DNA from 3 places in the Rhizobium sp. LjRoot98 genome. Region 2 is predicted to be linked to each of the others. Evidence: riboswitches for the same ligand, from Rfam matches in the RefSeq annotation. Region 2 holds a riboswitch; each other region holds the start of a gene.
The links. Region 2 has a riboswitch for cobalamin ahead of ACSQ3J_RS03360 (aromatic ring-hydroxylating oxygenase subunit alpha). Riboswitches for the same ligand answer to the same signal wherever they lie in the genome.

Region 1 (4,362 bases), on a different contig from region 2:
AAACTATCGGCTTTCAGTTGACCGTGCGCTCGACGACGTCGCGGCCGAACTGGAGGCGGTGCTGGATCCGCGCTGGCTGGATGGATTGATGCCGTCCTGACAGGCACGCCTTGCCTCAAATCTCTCCCGATGCCTCGCGCCGCCTGCGGTCCAGCTCTTCGCTGTAGCGGCGCAACGTATGGCTTTCCGTCAAAAGGCCGACGACGCGCCGTTCGATGAGGTTGTTGACCACGGCCAGCGCATCGCTCTCCGTGGTGTCGAACAGGGAGGCCGCCTGCTTGGCATTCATGTTCGGCTGCAGGAAATCGTTGGGAAGTCGGACAAAGCCCGAAAGCCCCTGCTTTTCCTCGCTGGCCTCGATGGGGCTGGCATAGACTTCGGGAACCTGGATGATGCCGGCATATTTCGCGCCATCGACGACGACGACGCGTTGTGTTGATCCGAGCGGAAAATCGCGGCGAAAATCCTCCAGCGTTGCGTGGGCGTCGATGGTGCGGACATCGGTACGCATCAGGCGGCCGACCGTCAGGTTACGGATCCAGCCGACATCATGGGCGCTCCGGATGCTTTCGCCGCGCAGATGAAAACGCCAAGTGGCGAACGAGTAGCCGAAGGTGGTTCTGACCACGAGCGATGAGGTGATCACGGCTGCGAGGACCAGAACGGTGATCGGAAAATCACCGGTGATTTCCAGCGCCAGGAAGGTCATGGTCAATGGCCCGCCGATGACGGCGACCGCCAGCGCGCTCATGCCGACAACGGCATAGATGACCGGTGTCAACGTTGCATGGGCAAAGATGTAGGGCGCAGAAAAGGCAAACAGCTTGCCGAGCAGCGCACCCATAAACAGCGAGGCAAAGAACAGGCCGCCACGAAATCCTGAACCGATCGAGACGGCCGAGGCGAGCGATTTCAGGAGGAACAGACCGATCAACATCGGGATCGCCGGCGAACTGGCGAGATTGAGGTGCAAGGCGCCGTGACCGGCCGAAAGAACCTGCGGTGAGACCAGCGCCAGAAGGCCAACGACGACACCACCAAGCGCAGGCCGCATCGGCGCAGGGATCGAACTGCGGCGGGCAAGACCCTCGACCAGCGAGACACCCTTCATCAACAGGATGCCCATGCCGGCACAGAAGCAGCCGAGCAGCAATGCTGGCAGATAGTCGGCCGGAACGACCGCGCCGAACTGCCCGACATCGATGGTGAAATCACCGGCATAGAGCCATCGGGCGACGAGATTGGCGATCAATGCGGATACGACGACCGGCGTCAGCGACACGATCGTATAGGTGCCGATGATCAGCTCGAACGCATAGAAGGCGCCAGTCAAGGGTGCGTTGAACGCGGCGGCGATGGCTCCGGCGGCGCCACAGCCGACCAGCGTGCGCAGATCCGAGCGGCGAAGCTGCAGCGAAACGCCGAGCTTGGAGGCGATGCCGGACGCAAGCTGGGTGTACCCGGCCTCAAGCCCGACAGAGGCGCCAAAGCCGTTGGAGATCAGGTTCTGGACCGCGACGATGATGCTGTCGGTCAAGGACAGCCGGCCGCCATGCAGGGCGTTGGCCTCGATCGGGTCGACCATTGGCTTTTTACGCCACGACGCCAGAAGAAGCATCACAAGGCCAAGAATGATCCCGCCGACGACCGGCGCGATCAACACCGAGATTTCGCCCCGCAGATCGCTCGCGCTCAACCTTTGTTCGTCGGCAATCCCGAAAATCAGGCTGTGCAGGCGGCTGGATATGATGCTCATCGCGGTCACGGCGAGACCTGACGTGATGCCGACGATCATGCCCGCGACGACCAGGCCGAGTTCACTGCGCCGCGCAAAGGCCCGCATGCGTCCACGGTCAAACAGCAGCGAGAGATAGCCGAGGCGGCGCAGGTCGAATTTGGGTATCATCTTCAGCTTCATTGCCAGGCCATCCAGTCTCCGCGCCGTCCTAGAAGGCATGGCATTGGAGATCAAGTGAAGTCTTGATCACATCACGCTAAACCGAGGTGGCGGAGATAGTGTCGCAATTGACTTGATCCAGGTGAGCGCCTAATCATCAGTCATTGGATGGTTCCCGATATGCTTGTGCATGCCGGGAGTAAATGGGAATGCGACGGGCCGGACCCAAGCCGGGCGTCCTTATCGCAGCCGACCCCGCGACTGTAGAACGGTCAGGGTTCACCATTCGGGAAAGCCGGTGCTTCCGGACTGTCCGCATTCGCGGCAGCGGCACGCATCGGCCCAACCGGAAAAGCCACTGGAGTGGCATTACGATCAGCCGGGGCCGGACGCCTCTATTGTCTACGAATCGTCCACCTCTTCGTGATGCCTGCCGATTGCGGTCAAGCAATCTGGCGCAAACCTCCGGGAAGGCGAGGTGGGCCCGTTCGTCCCTTTGGGGACGTGGCGCCGTGAGCCAGGAGACCTGCCATCCTCAAGAGCCCCATCTTAGCGAGGGGCTCGCACGATCCAGGGAGAGATACTCCCGATGCCAGCACGGAGGTTGTCATGGCTTTATCATCCCGTTCCCCGAACGGCCCGTTTTGCATTGCCGCGCTTTTTCGCTTGCGTGGTCCATTGGTCTGCCTACTTCCCGGCGCGCGCTGAGGCCAGGACCATTCCATGACATCGAAACAATCAGGCAGCACGCTGGTTCTCGGCGGCGCTCGTTCCGGCAAATCCACTTTCGCTGAAAAACTTGTGACGGCGTCGGGTCTCAATATGCATTACGTCGCGACAGGAAGAGCCTGGGACGGCGAGATGCAGGCAAGGATTGCCGAGCATCGCGATCGCCGCGGGCCGGACTGGCAAACCCATGAAGAGCCGCTTGAGCTTGCTGCCTGTCTGAAGGCGATCGATGCGCCGGATCGCATCATTCTGATTGATTGCCTGACGCTCTGGGTCACCAATCTGATGATGGAGCACCGGGATATCGCGGCGGAATTTGAACGGCTTGCGGCTTATGTGCCGCAGGCCAAGGCCCGGCTGGTTTTCGTGTCCAACGAGGTCGGGCTTGGCATCGTGCCGGAGAACCGAATGGCGCGCGATTTTCGCGACCATGCCGGCCGGCTGCACCAGATCATTGCGGAGATATCCGCTGACGTCTATTTTATCGCGGCTGGATTGCCGCTGAAAATGAAGGGTTGATCCATGACCAATGAAAAAGCCGCCCACGGCAAGATTCCTGCCACCGTCATCACCGGCTTCCTCGGCGCCGGCAAGACGACGATGATCCGCAACATCCTGCAGAATGCGGAAGGACGCCGCATCGCGCTGATCATCAACGAGTTCGGCGATCTCGGCGTCGATGGCGAGGTGCTGAAGGGCTGCGGCGCCGAAGCCTGCAGCGAGGACGATATCATCGAGCTGACCAACGGCTGCATCTGCTGCACCGTCGCCGATGATTTCATCCCGACGATGACCAAGCTGCTTGAGCGTGAAAATCGCCCGGACCATATCGTCATCGAGACGTCCGGCCTGGCGCTGCCGCAGCCGCTGATCGCCGCTTTCAACTGGCCGGATATCCGCAGCGAAGTCACGGTCGACGGTGTCGTTACCGTGGTGGACAGCGCTGCCGTTGCCGCCGGGCGTTTTGCCGACGACCACGACAAGGTCGATGCGCTGCGCGTCAACGACGACAATCTCGATCATGAAAGCCCGATCGAAGAACTGTTCGAAGATCAGCTGACCGCGGCCGACCTGATCATTCTCAACAAAACCGACCTGCTCGATTCGACCGGCCTTGCCTTTGTCCGCAACGAAGTTTCATCGCGCACCAGCCGCAAGCCTGCGATGATCGAGGCAAAGAACGGCGAGGTTTCGGCCGCTGTCCTGCTCGGCCTCGGTGTCGGCACCGAAAACGACCTCGCCAACCGCAAGTCCCATCATGAGATGGAACACGAGGCCGGCGAAGAGCATGATCACGACGAATTCGACAGTTTTGTCGTCGAACTTGGTTCGATCACCGATCCGGCCGTATTCATCGAAAAACTCAAGCCCATCATTGCCGAGCACGACGTACTGCGTCTGAAAGGCTTTGCCGATATCCCCGGCAAACCGATGCGCCTGCTGATCCAGGGCGTCGGCGCCCGTATCGATCAGTATTTCGACCGCCCGTGGGCAGCCGGCGAAGTGCGCCGCACCCGCCTGGTCGTCATCGGTCTGCATGATATGAATGAAGCGGCCGTGCGGGCTGCGATCACAGCGGCGGTTTGATAATGGTGAGCGCGGCGTACCCCCCTCTGTCCTGCCGGACATCTCCCCCACAAGGGGGGAGATCAACAGTGGCTGCCTCGCGCTCAAACCTCTTGGTGCAAGCGTTTCGGCGCCGCTCGGCCCCGATCTCCCCCCTTGTGGGGGAGATG
Region 2 (4,362 bases):
GCAGATCAATGGATTGAAGCGAGGACGGCCCTTCATTTCATAAATGCGGCTGATCGCATCGGGATTGGTGGCATCGGCCGCCAGCCCGTAGACCGTCTCGGTCGGGATCGCCACCGGCAGACCTTCGCCAAGCGTCTCGCAGGCAATCGCCAGGGCACGCTCCGGCTCGGTCCGTGTGTCTATGATCAGCGCCATCAAGCTTCCAAACGTCAATGCGCCCTCACCGGGAGGCAGGCGGGCGCTCCGGCGTTTCCTTTACAGGGCGAAGCCGGACATTGCCAAGCGCATTTGAAATGCACGTGCCAACTGTCCCTCTTTGCAACACCCAAAATTAAGCTTTCTTAAAATGCGACAGGTCCGGTTAGCGGCGGAGAAAGTTGCCTATGCTAGCTGTCTGATCCTGCACCTAGCCGGAGCCCCTATGGCCAACAAGAAATCCATGCCGACCGACCTTGCCCTGCGCATCGCCACCGCCATGCATCAGATGGGCATCGATGCCATCCCCCGGAATTACGAACTGGTCTACGAAGCCTATGGTGGCGCCAATCCGGACCTGGTGCGCGACTTCATTGCGCTCGGCAAATACAAGTCGCAATCGGCGCTCGACGAACTTGGCCGCAAATATCTGCCGCATCATCATGAAGCCAGCGTATTGGCGCGGTCGACGACGATCGTGCGCGACGAGATGAGCAATTTCATGAACCTCTTGTCGCGTGAAAAAGACCAGCTCGATGATTATGGGCGGCTGATCAGCGAGGCAACCAAGGCGCTGGTCGTTTCCGGCGGCGAAAGCCAGATGGCGCTGCAGAACTCCATTCAGGCTCTGAAGCGGGCCACCGAGCGGCAGGTGTCGCACAATGCCGAAATGGAGCAGAGCGTCACCGCGCAATCCACCGTGATCGCCGGAGTGCAGAAAGACCTTGCCGATTTCGAGGCGCGGAAATTTTCCGATGCGGTCACCGGGCTCGCCAATCGCCGGGCCTTCAACAAGGCGCTCGCCAAGGTCTACGCTGATCCCGATCTGCCGCTTGCTTGTGGTATTGCCGTTGCCGAGCCCGATACCAGCCGGCGGCTGTCGGGAGAACAGGCGGCCGCATTGGCCGAACCGCTTGCCCGGCATATCGGTGGCATTATCCAGCAAGCGTTTCCCTCAAGCGAACTGGTCGCCCGTTTCGACGGAACCCGTTTCGGTTTTCTGGTGGGGACGGGTGAGGAACGGGAAGTGGTGCGGCTCGTGGCGCTGCTGCGCTCGGCCCTGCGCAGCACGCATTTTACGCATCCGAAAACCGGGCGCGATCTCGGCTGTGTCACGCTATCGGTCGGCATCTGCATGTCGGATGACGCCACCAATGCCTTCGATCTCGTTAATACGGCCGAAAAGGCGCTCGCCAGGGCGCAGGGCAAAGGTGGCGATCAGACGATCGTGCATGGCGCCGAGAGTGAGCCGCTGCCCGGGCGAGACTGGCTGATCTACAAGCAGTGATCAAAGGCTACCGATGATCTTGCGGAGCTCTGCATTGCGGGCGCCGAGCAGAAGCACGTTCTTCAATGCCTCCTTGGGGTCGCGGGTGCGAAACAGCAGTCCGTTGTCATGCACCGCACGGTTGACGGTCAACTTGCCGGCCTCTGCGTCCATCTCCGTCGCCACCGCGAAATACATCCGTGAATAGCCAAGCTTGATCTTCTCGAAGAAGTGCTGGTCGTCGCCGATATCGGAAAAGAAATTGGCAATATAGAACGACCAGCGGACGTCCTCGAACTTGGCGAATTTCGTCCGCGCGGCCGTGACATGGCAATAGCCGAGATGCGGGCTATCGGCCAGCGTCCGGTGAAAAAGCAGTTTTGGGAAGCGGATCGACCGGTGAAAGCTGTTGATCCGGTCATGTGTGACGGAGCCGGCCGTTTCCAGTTTCTTGCCGGTGCGGGCAGCGACTTCCTGGTGGGTCAGGTAGCGCTTCTCGGCCGCGCTCCATTGCTGCTGGTGCCGGTTGATCCGTCCTGTGCGCAGGAATTCGGTATAGACCGCGGCCTTCGGCGATGGTTCCGGCTTCTTGACCACAGCGGTATCGAAATATCTCAAGTTTGACATCGGCCTGTACCAGACTGCGGGTGTGTCGACAAAACACACCGGGACGGAATCGCTTATGAGCCAAAGCTACTGCGTTATGGTTAATGCAGTCTTGCTGGCTGTCAGCCTTTTGCCTCGACCGTGTGCGATGGCGATGGCAGTGTTTTCGCCGTGAAGTGTCGCAAAAGGGCTGCATCCGTGCCGATTGCCGAAGCGCTGGGCGGAAAACCGGATTTTTGCTTCAAATTCAGCCGATCACATTGTTTCTGCTTATAAAATAGTCAGGTTGACGGCGACGCCACGCAATATTTTCCGTGTCGTCTTTCTGGAATCGGATGTCGTTAACTGGCGGCTGTTTTCCAAGGTCTGAGGATTAGATGAAGACACTCAAGGTGCCGCCTTTATAGGGAAGGGCGGAGAATTGGGAAGCCGGTCGAAATCCGGCGCTGCCCCCGCAACGGTGGTGGAGCGAAACCTCGGCAAAAGGCCACTGGAGAAATCCGGGAAGGCGCCGGGACAGTCCGCAAGGACAGCTCCAGAGCCCGGAAACCAGCCTTGTGATGAAATTGATATCTGGGTTGCGGCGGGCAGCCGGAAGGAGAACCACATTAACCACGCGCTCTCCCGGCGCGGCGGTGGTTCCTTTCCTGCCTGCTGCCACCGTAAAAGTTGGCGAGCACAAGGAAATGACCATGGATCTCCGCAGCGAAGTCCTCCGAAAATTGATGAACCGCCGTGACACACATAGTCTCGAGCAGGCCTTCTATACCGATCCCGATCTGTACAAGCTCGACATGGAGCAGATCTGGTACAAGGACTGGCTGTTCATCGGCCACGATTGTGAAATCCCGAAGGCGGGCAATTATTTCACCGCCCAGGTCGGCGAATATCCGGTTGTTATCGTACGCGACCGCACCGGCACCGTCCGCGCGTTGCACAATTCCTGCCGCCATCGCGGCTCGCGCGTCTGCGCCGGCGCCAAGGGCTCATCGGCCAAGCTTGTCTGTCCCTATCACCAGTGGACCTACGAACTGGACGGCAAGCTCCTGTTTGCGCGCCAGATGGGCGAAGACTTCGACAAGAACCAGCACGGCCTGAAACCGATCCATTGTGAAACCATCGGCGGCTACATTTTTATCTGCCTGGCCGACGAGGCGATGGACTTCCAGCCGATGCGCGACATGGTCTCGTCCTATCTGACGCCGCACAATCTCAAGGACACCAAGGTGGCCTTCGAAAGCACGATCATCGAGAAGGGCAACTGGAAGCTCGTCTGGGAAAACAACCGCGAGTGCTATCACTGTGCGGCGAACCATCCGGAACTCTGCCGCACCTATCCGGAGGCGCCGACGGCGACCGGCGTGCAGGGCGCCAAGGACGATCCGGTCATCGCCGCCCATTGGGCGCATTGCGAAGCGTCGGGTTTGCCAAGCGAGTTCAAGATGGATCAGAGCGGCCAGTTCCGCGTCGCCCGCATGCCGCTAATCGAGGGTGCGGAAAGCTACACCATGTCCGGCAAGCGCGCCGTCAAGCGCCAGCTTTCCGACGATGTCAGTCAGAGCCATATCGGCACGCTGCTGCTGTTCCATTACCCTAGTACCTGGAACCATGTGCTGGCCGATCACGCCATCACCTTCCGCGTCCTGCCGCTTGGTCCGGAACTGACCCAGGTCACCACAAAGTGGCTGGTGCACAAGGATGCCGTCGAGGGAGTCGATTACAACCTTGAAGAATTGACCCATGTCTGGACGGAAACCAACGACCAGGACCGCCAAATCGTAGAGGAAAACGCCTTCGGCATCCGCTCGCCCGCCTATCAGCCCGGACCCTATTCGCCGGAGCACGAAGGTGGCGTGATGCAGTTCGTCGAATGGTACACCAACTTCATGCAGGGCCGGCTCAAGGGCATTGCGACGTCGCCATCTCTGGTTCGGGTTGCTTGACATGACGATTGTTTCCTCCTTCCGGCACTTCGACGAGCTGCAGCCGTTCAACGATCGCCAGCAATTGCTGGAGTGCATTTCCGTTACCGCGGAAGGGCCGGACGTGATGACGTTCGGCTTCAAGGCGGACAAGGACAGCTGGTTCCGTTATCTGCCGGGCCAGTTCGTCACACTCGAACTGCCGGTGACGCCGGACGATCCGGTGATGCGCACCTACACCCTGTCCTCGACGCCGTCGCGGCCGTTTTCGGTGGCCGTGACCGTCAAGGCCCAGGCATCCAGCATTGGTACACGCTGGATGTTCGACCACCTAAAGCCGGGCATGAAGCTGAAGGCTTTCGGGCCGCTCGG
Region 3 (4,362 bases), 440 kb from region 2:
CGAACCGCAGCAAGCGGCGACAACGGCGCGGCTCATCCGGTAGTTCCAGACAATACCCTGATCGAGCGGATCGAGCGGATAGCCCGCGTTCCAGAGCCGATTGGCCACGGTCTTGGCGACGATGTCCATGGGAATGGCAGTCTCGCCGATCGCCGCGCCCAGCCAGAGCGCTGCGACCAGAACGACAAGCGCCAGCAGGATGGCGCTTGTCTTTGAGAGGGAAGAGGTGATGGCGATCACTTGTTGAGGCCGGATGCGGCGATCGCGTCAGCGAGCACCTCGATGCCCTCGATAGTGCGGATCGTCGGGTTCATCGCCTGGGCGTCCATGACCACCACGTGCCCCTCCTTGACGGCAGGCATCAGGCTGGCAACGGGATCGGTCGTCAGGAATTCCTGCTTGACCGCGATGTCATCGGCCGGAAAGCGGCGGCGGTCCAACGCGCCCGCCACGATGATGGTCGGGTTTGACTTGGCAATCGTTTCCCAGCCGACCGTCGGCCATTCCTCTTCGCTGTCGATGACGTTCTTGATACCGAGTGTGCGGAGAATATAGCCCGGCGCACCATTCCTGCCCGCGACATAAGGGTCGATGTCCTTCTCGGCGCTTGAGAACCAGAACACGGCAGAGAGCTTGTCGTTGGCGGTGGTGATCTTTTTGCGAGCCGCCTCTTCGCGCGCCTTGAGATCGGCGATGACCTTCGCGCCCTGGTCCTGAACGTCGTAGATTTTCGCGAGTTCGGCGATTTCCTGATAGATCAGGTCCATGGTGAAGACACCTTTGCGGACACCGTCGCCACCGCTCGAATTGTCCTTGCCGACACAATCCGATGGCGAGACATAGACGGGGATGGCCAATTCCTCAAACTGCTGCGGCGTACCAACGACGCCTTCTGGGCCAATCATCCACTCGAACTGGGCTGTCACCAGATCGGGTTTCTTGCCGATGACGCTCTCGAAGCTTGGATCATTATCCGCCAACCGTTCGACCTTGGCATTGATCTCCTCGTACCCTTTCAGAACAGGGCCGATCCACAGCGCCGTGCCGACCATTTTTTCGTGAACGCCGAGCAAGTAAAGGATTTCGGTGGTGCTTTGTCCGATTGAAACAGCGCGTTCTGGAGCCTGATTGACGGTAACCTCACGGCCGCAATTGTGGAATGTCAGCGGATACTGGGTCTTCTCGGCAAAGGCCTGCGTCGATGCAAGGGCCGCAAGAACTGCGGCATTGGCCAGCACGACCAGCGATTTGCCGATATGCCGGGATGTTTTGGAAATGAACATTTAGTCCTCCGGATGAATCACGCCTCTGGACGGATTCTGTGAGGGCAAAGACGTCGTGGCGAACAACACCAAACACGGCATGTTCGCTGCCGAAGCCTTTCAGCCCGCGATGAAACAGATGCCGCGTGGTGGGAAATCCGGGAGAATACGTATGAATACGCTGTTAGGCCGGCAGGAAACCGTCATCAAATTCTCCTGTTCAGGGCATCCCCGCCCGTGACGTTGGATCGATCTTTTGACGGCAGGTCTCCTGGCTTACGGATATCTGCATCTCATCTGCCTTCCCGGGAGTTCTCCCAGTGGCATGACGCATTTTCGCGTCACGAGGATGAGCGGCAATCCGCTTACAGTTGCGGGGGCAGCCACGGTCTAGGTCCCTGCTGGGTCGTCCTCACCGTGTTCCCTATTAATCCCCTCGGAGTCATCGCTCGGGGAACCGTCGGCGGCGAGTTAGCATCAGGCATCAAGGCGCGTCAAGGCGAAACAGATGGCGTCTTGCGCTTTACGGTTGATTCTCGATTTGCTCTCAAAACCGGCTGACTGAAGCTTGGCCGACGAAGCTTCTTCCCCAAAACCAAGCGCCTCAGGCCGAGTTTATCAGTCCATTGACTCTTGCTTGAAAATGGAACATAAAGTGAACAAATGAGGCAATGCAGGCCGGCAGGCATCGTATCCTTGCTTGGCAGGATCACTCCACCGGATAACCGTTGAGGTAAGACATGAGCCATGTTGATGAAATTACGGCGCGGACACAGGCGGTTCTGGCGCGGTCGAGGGCATTCCGGGAGCGTTCGCAGGCGATGCGGGAAGAGCACAAGGCTCTGATCGAGCGCGCCTCGATCAAGTCGGGCCAGCTTCATTTCGTCTTTCCCGCGTCAAACCAGGACAGACCCAAGCACTAGGAACGTATGGCCCGCCCTGTTTGCAAGTAGTTTTTTAGATTCCTGTGCAGTCTGCTTCAACGTATTCGGTCTCACGGTCACGCCGTGGCCAAGATGGATATCCGCACGTCCAGAGCCACGATAACCAACACGGTTTCAATGAACCATTTCCACGCCTGGGCTTTCTGAACGCCGATTGACTGTCAGGCCATCTGTATTCCTTCTCGCAAACATCATGGGCTGCGTGTAGGCGCAGCCAATCCTGTTATGCTGGCGTTACGCCGAAGGTACTTTCATACGGTTGCTCCTTGCGTAAAATCGCCCAGGCAATACGCGCAAGCTTGTTTGCAAGGGCCACGATCGCAACATTACGGTGAATACCGCGGGAAACTAGCGCTCGAAGCCACTGGCCGACAGGCGTATCGCTTTGACTGAGTACGGGCATCGCCGCTCGTGCGCCGTGCACAAGCAAAGTTCGGAGGTAGTTGTTGCCGCGTTTCGTTATTCCGAGCAGACGTGGCTTGCCTCCGGTCGTGAACTGTCGTGGAACGAGCCCCAGCCACGCGCCGAGATCTCGCGCATGTTTGAAGCTGCTGGCGTCGCCGATCGCGGCAACCAGGGCTGTGGCGTTAAGTACGCCGATGCCGGGGATAGTCGTTAAACGACGCATCGCAAGATTATGCCGCGCGAGCGACACGAACTCAGCGTTCAGCGCTGCAATCTTCGTATCCAACACTTTCCACTCGTCTCGCAAGTCAAAAATCAGTTGATGCATGCGCGGAGACAAGTTGGCCTCTTGATCATCCGGAAGGACATCTAGGGCAACCTCAAGCTTGCGACGACCGGCAGCAAAAATGAGACCGCGCTCAAGGAGGATCGCCCGGATTTGATTGATCAACGTGGTTCTTTGTGCGACGAGGCGCGATCGAACCCTGTGCAGCGACTGAATATCGAGCTGCTCCGCACTCTTGAGGTCGACGAATCGCATTGTTGGACGCGACGCGGCTTCCGCGATGCCCTCCGCATCCCTGTCGTCGTTCTTCTGCGCTTTAATATAGGGGCGAACATACTCGGGCGACATCAATCGCACTTCGTGTCCTCGTGCCTCGAAAAGTCGCCCCAGGTGGTGAGCGCCGCAGCATGCTTCCATAGCAATGATGCATGCCGGCATCTTGCCTACAAACAAAATGAGCGTCTGACGCCGCATCGTTCGGCGGACAATCACCGCACCTTTGTCGTCAACTCCGACAACGCTGCAGCTGTTCTTTCCTATGTCGATGCCAAGTATCGAAATCGTCATGATCTGGCTCCTCTTCCTTCAATGACGAGACATCATACTCCATGTTCTCGGAAGGGCGGGCCATCCCATAACCAACTCAGCGCCAGACCTTCCGCCGCGAACGGCCACGCTTGAATGTGCCGCCAATACCGCTACATTCTTTCGATGAATGCCCTCGCGGAGTAGACCCGATGAAACCTCTCATTTTCCTGAGTGTAGCCGCGCTGATGCTGGCCTCGTGCACCGCGCCGGATGTCGAGCCGATCCCGGGCAGTATCACTTATGGCGGCCAGCCGCGCACGAAGCTGACGAAATCACCGGTCGGCAGTGTCGTGCACAATTCGTTCCGCACCGTGACCGGCGTTGCCTACGAAACCTATATCATCCAGCCGGATCGCTCGCTGAAGCTGATCCGCCGCGAAATCCGCAGCGACTTTTTCGATCAGAATTGAGCTCCGGCGCCGCTTCAAGCCGCGGGTGCAGCTCTTGGCGACCGCGCCACCAACCGCGCATAGTCGATTGCCGATAGCATATTGACGTGATTGGCCTTTCCCGTACCCGCGATGTCGAAGGCCGTGCCGTGGTCGACCGACACCCGGTCGATCGGCAGGCCGAGCGAGACGTTGACGGCGGTCTCGAAGGCAACCAGCTTGATCGGGATATGTCCCTGGTCGTGGTATTGCGCGACGACGAGATCGAAGGCGCCGCCATAGGCGCGGGCATAGACTGTATCGGCGGAAATCGGGCCGACCACATCGATGCCCTTGGCCTGCGCCAGTTCAACTGCAGGCGCCAGGAATTTCGTGTCCTCATCGCCGAACAAGCCGCCCTCGCCGCAATGCGGATTGATGCCGGCGACGGCGATACGCGCCTTTTTGCCAAGACGCAGAAAATGGCGGTGCCCCGCCTCGATCGTCGC

Region 1: another riboswitch for cobalamin. It lies ahead of cobU (bifunctional adenosylcobinamide kinase/adenosylcobinamide-phosphate guanylyltransferase); the one in region 2 lies ahead of ACSQ3J_RS03360 (aromatic ring-hydroxylating oxygenase subunit alpha).
Region 3: another riboswitch for cobalamin. It lies ahead of ACSQ3J_RS05575 (ABC transporter substrate-binding protein); the one in region 2 lies ahead of ACSQ3J_RS03360 (aromatic ring-hydroxylating oxygenase subunit alpha).

What each region holds. Positions count from the first base shown of each region.
Region 1 covers NZ_CAXUPW020000002.1:371,170-375,531, forward strand. The annotation lists gene ACSQ3J_RS10350 (cobyric acid synthase) at 1-100, shown strand, start outside; gene ACSQ3J_RS10355 (chloride channel protein) at 116-1,906, opposite strand; cobalamin riboswitch at 2,050-2,445, shown strand; gene cobU (bifunctional adenosylcobinamide kinase/adenosylcobinamide-phosphate guanylyltransferase) at 2,621-3,145, shown strand; gene cobW (cobalamin biosynthesis protein CobW) at 3,149-4,213, shown strand.
Region 2 covers NZ_CAXUPW020000001.1:674,138-678,499, reverse strand. The annotation lists gene ACSQ3J_RS03375 (L-threonylcarbamoyladenylate synthase) at 1-195, opposite strand, end outside; gene ACSQ3J_RS03370 (diguanylate cyclase domain-containing protein) at 422-1,483, shown strand; gene ACSQ3J_RS03365 (DUF6656 family protein) at 1,484-2,089, opposite strand; cobalamin riboswitch at 2,442-2,640, shown strand; gene ACSQ3J_RS03360 (aromatic ring-hydroxylating oxygenase subunit alpha) at 2,761-4,011, shown strand; gene ACSQ3J_RS03355 (hybrid-cluster NAD(P)-dependent oxidoreductase) at 4,013-4,362, shown strand, end outside.
Region 3 covers NZ_CAXUPW020000001.1:1,116,261-1,120,622, forward strand. The annotation lists gene ACSQ3J_RS05570 (FecCD family ABC transporter permease) at 1-240, opposite strand, end outside; gene ACSQ3J_RS05575 (ABC transporter substrate-binding protein) at 237-1,283, opposite strand; cobalamin riboswitch at 1,507-1,739, opposite strand; gene ACSQ3J_RS05580 (hypothetical protein) at 2,003-2,185, shown strand; gene ACSQ3J_RS05585 (IS110 family transposase) at 2,430-3,464, opposite strand; gene ACSQ3J_RS05590 (hypothetical protein) at 3,635-3,895, shown strand; gene pdxA (4-hydroxythreonine-4-phosphate dehydrogenase PdxA) at 3,910-4,362, opposite strand, start outside.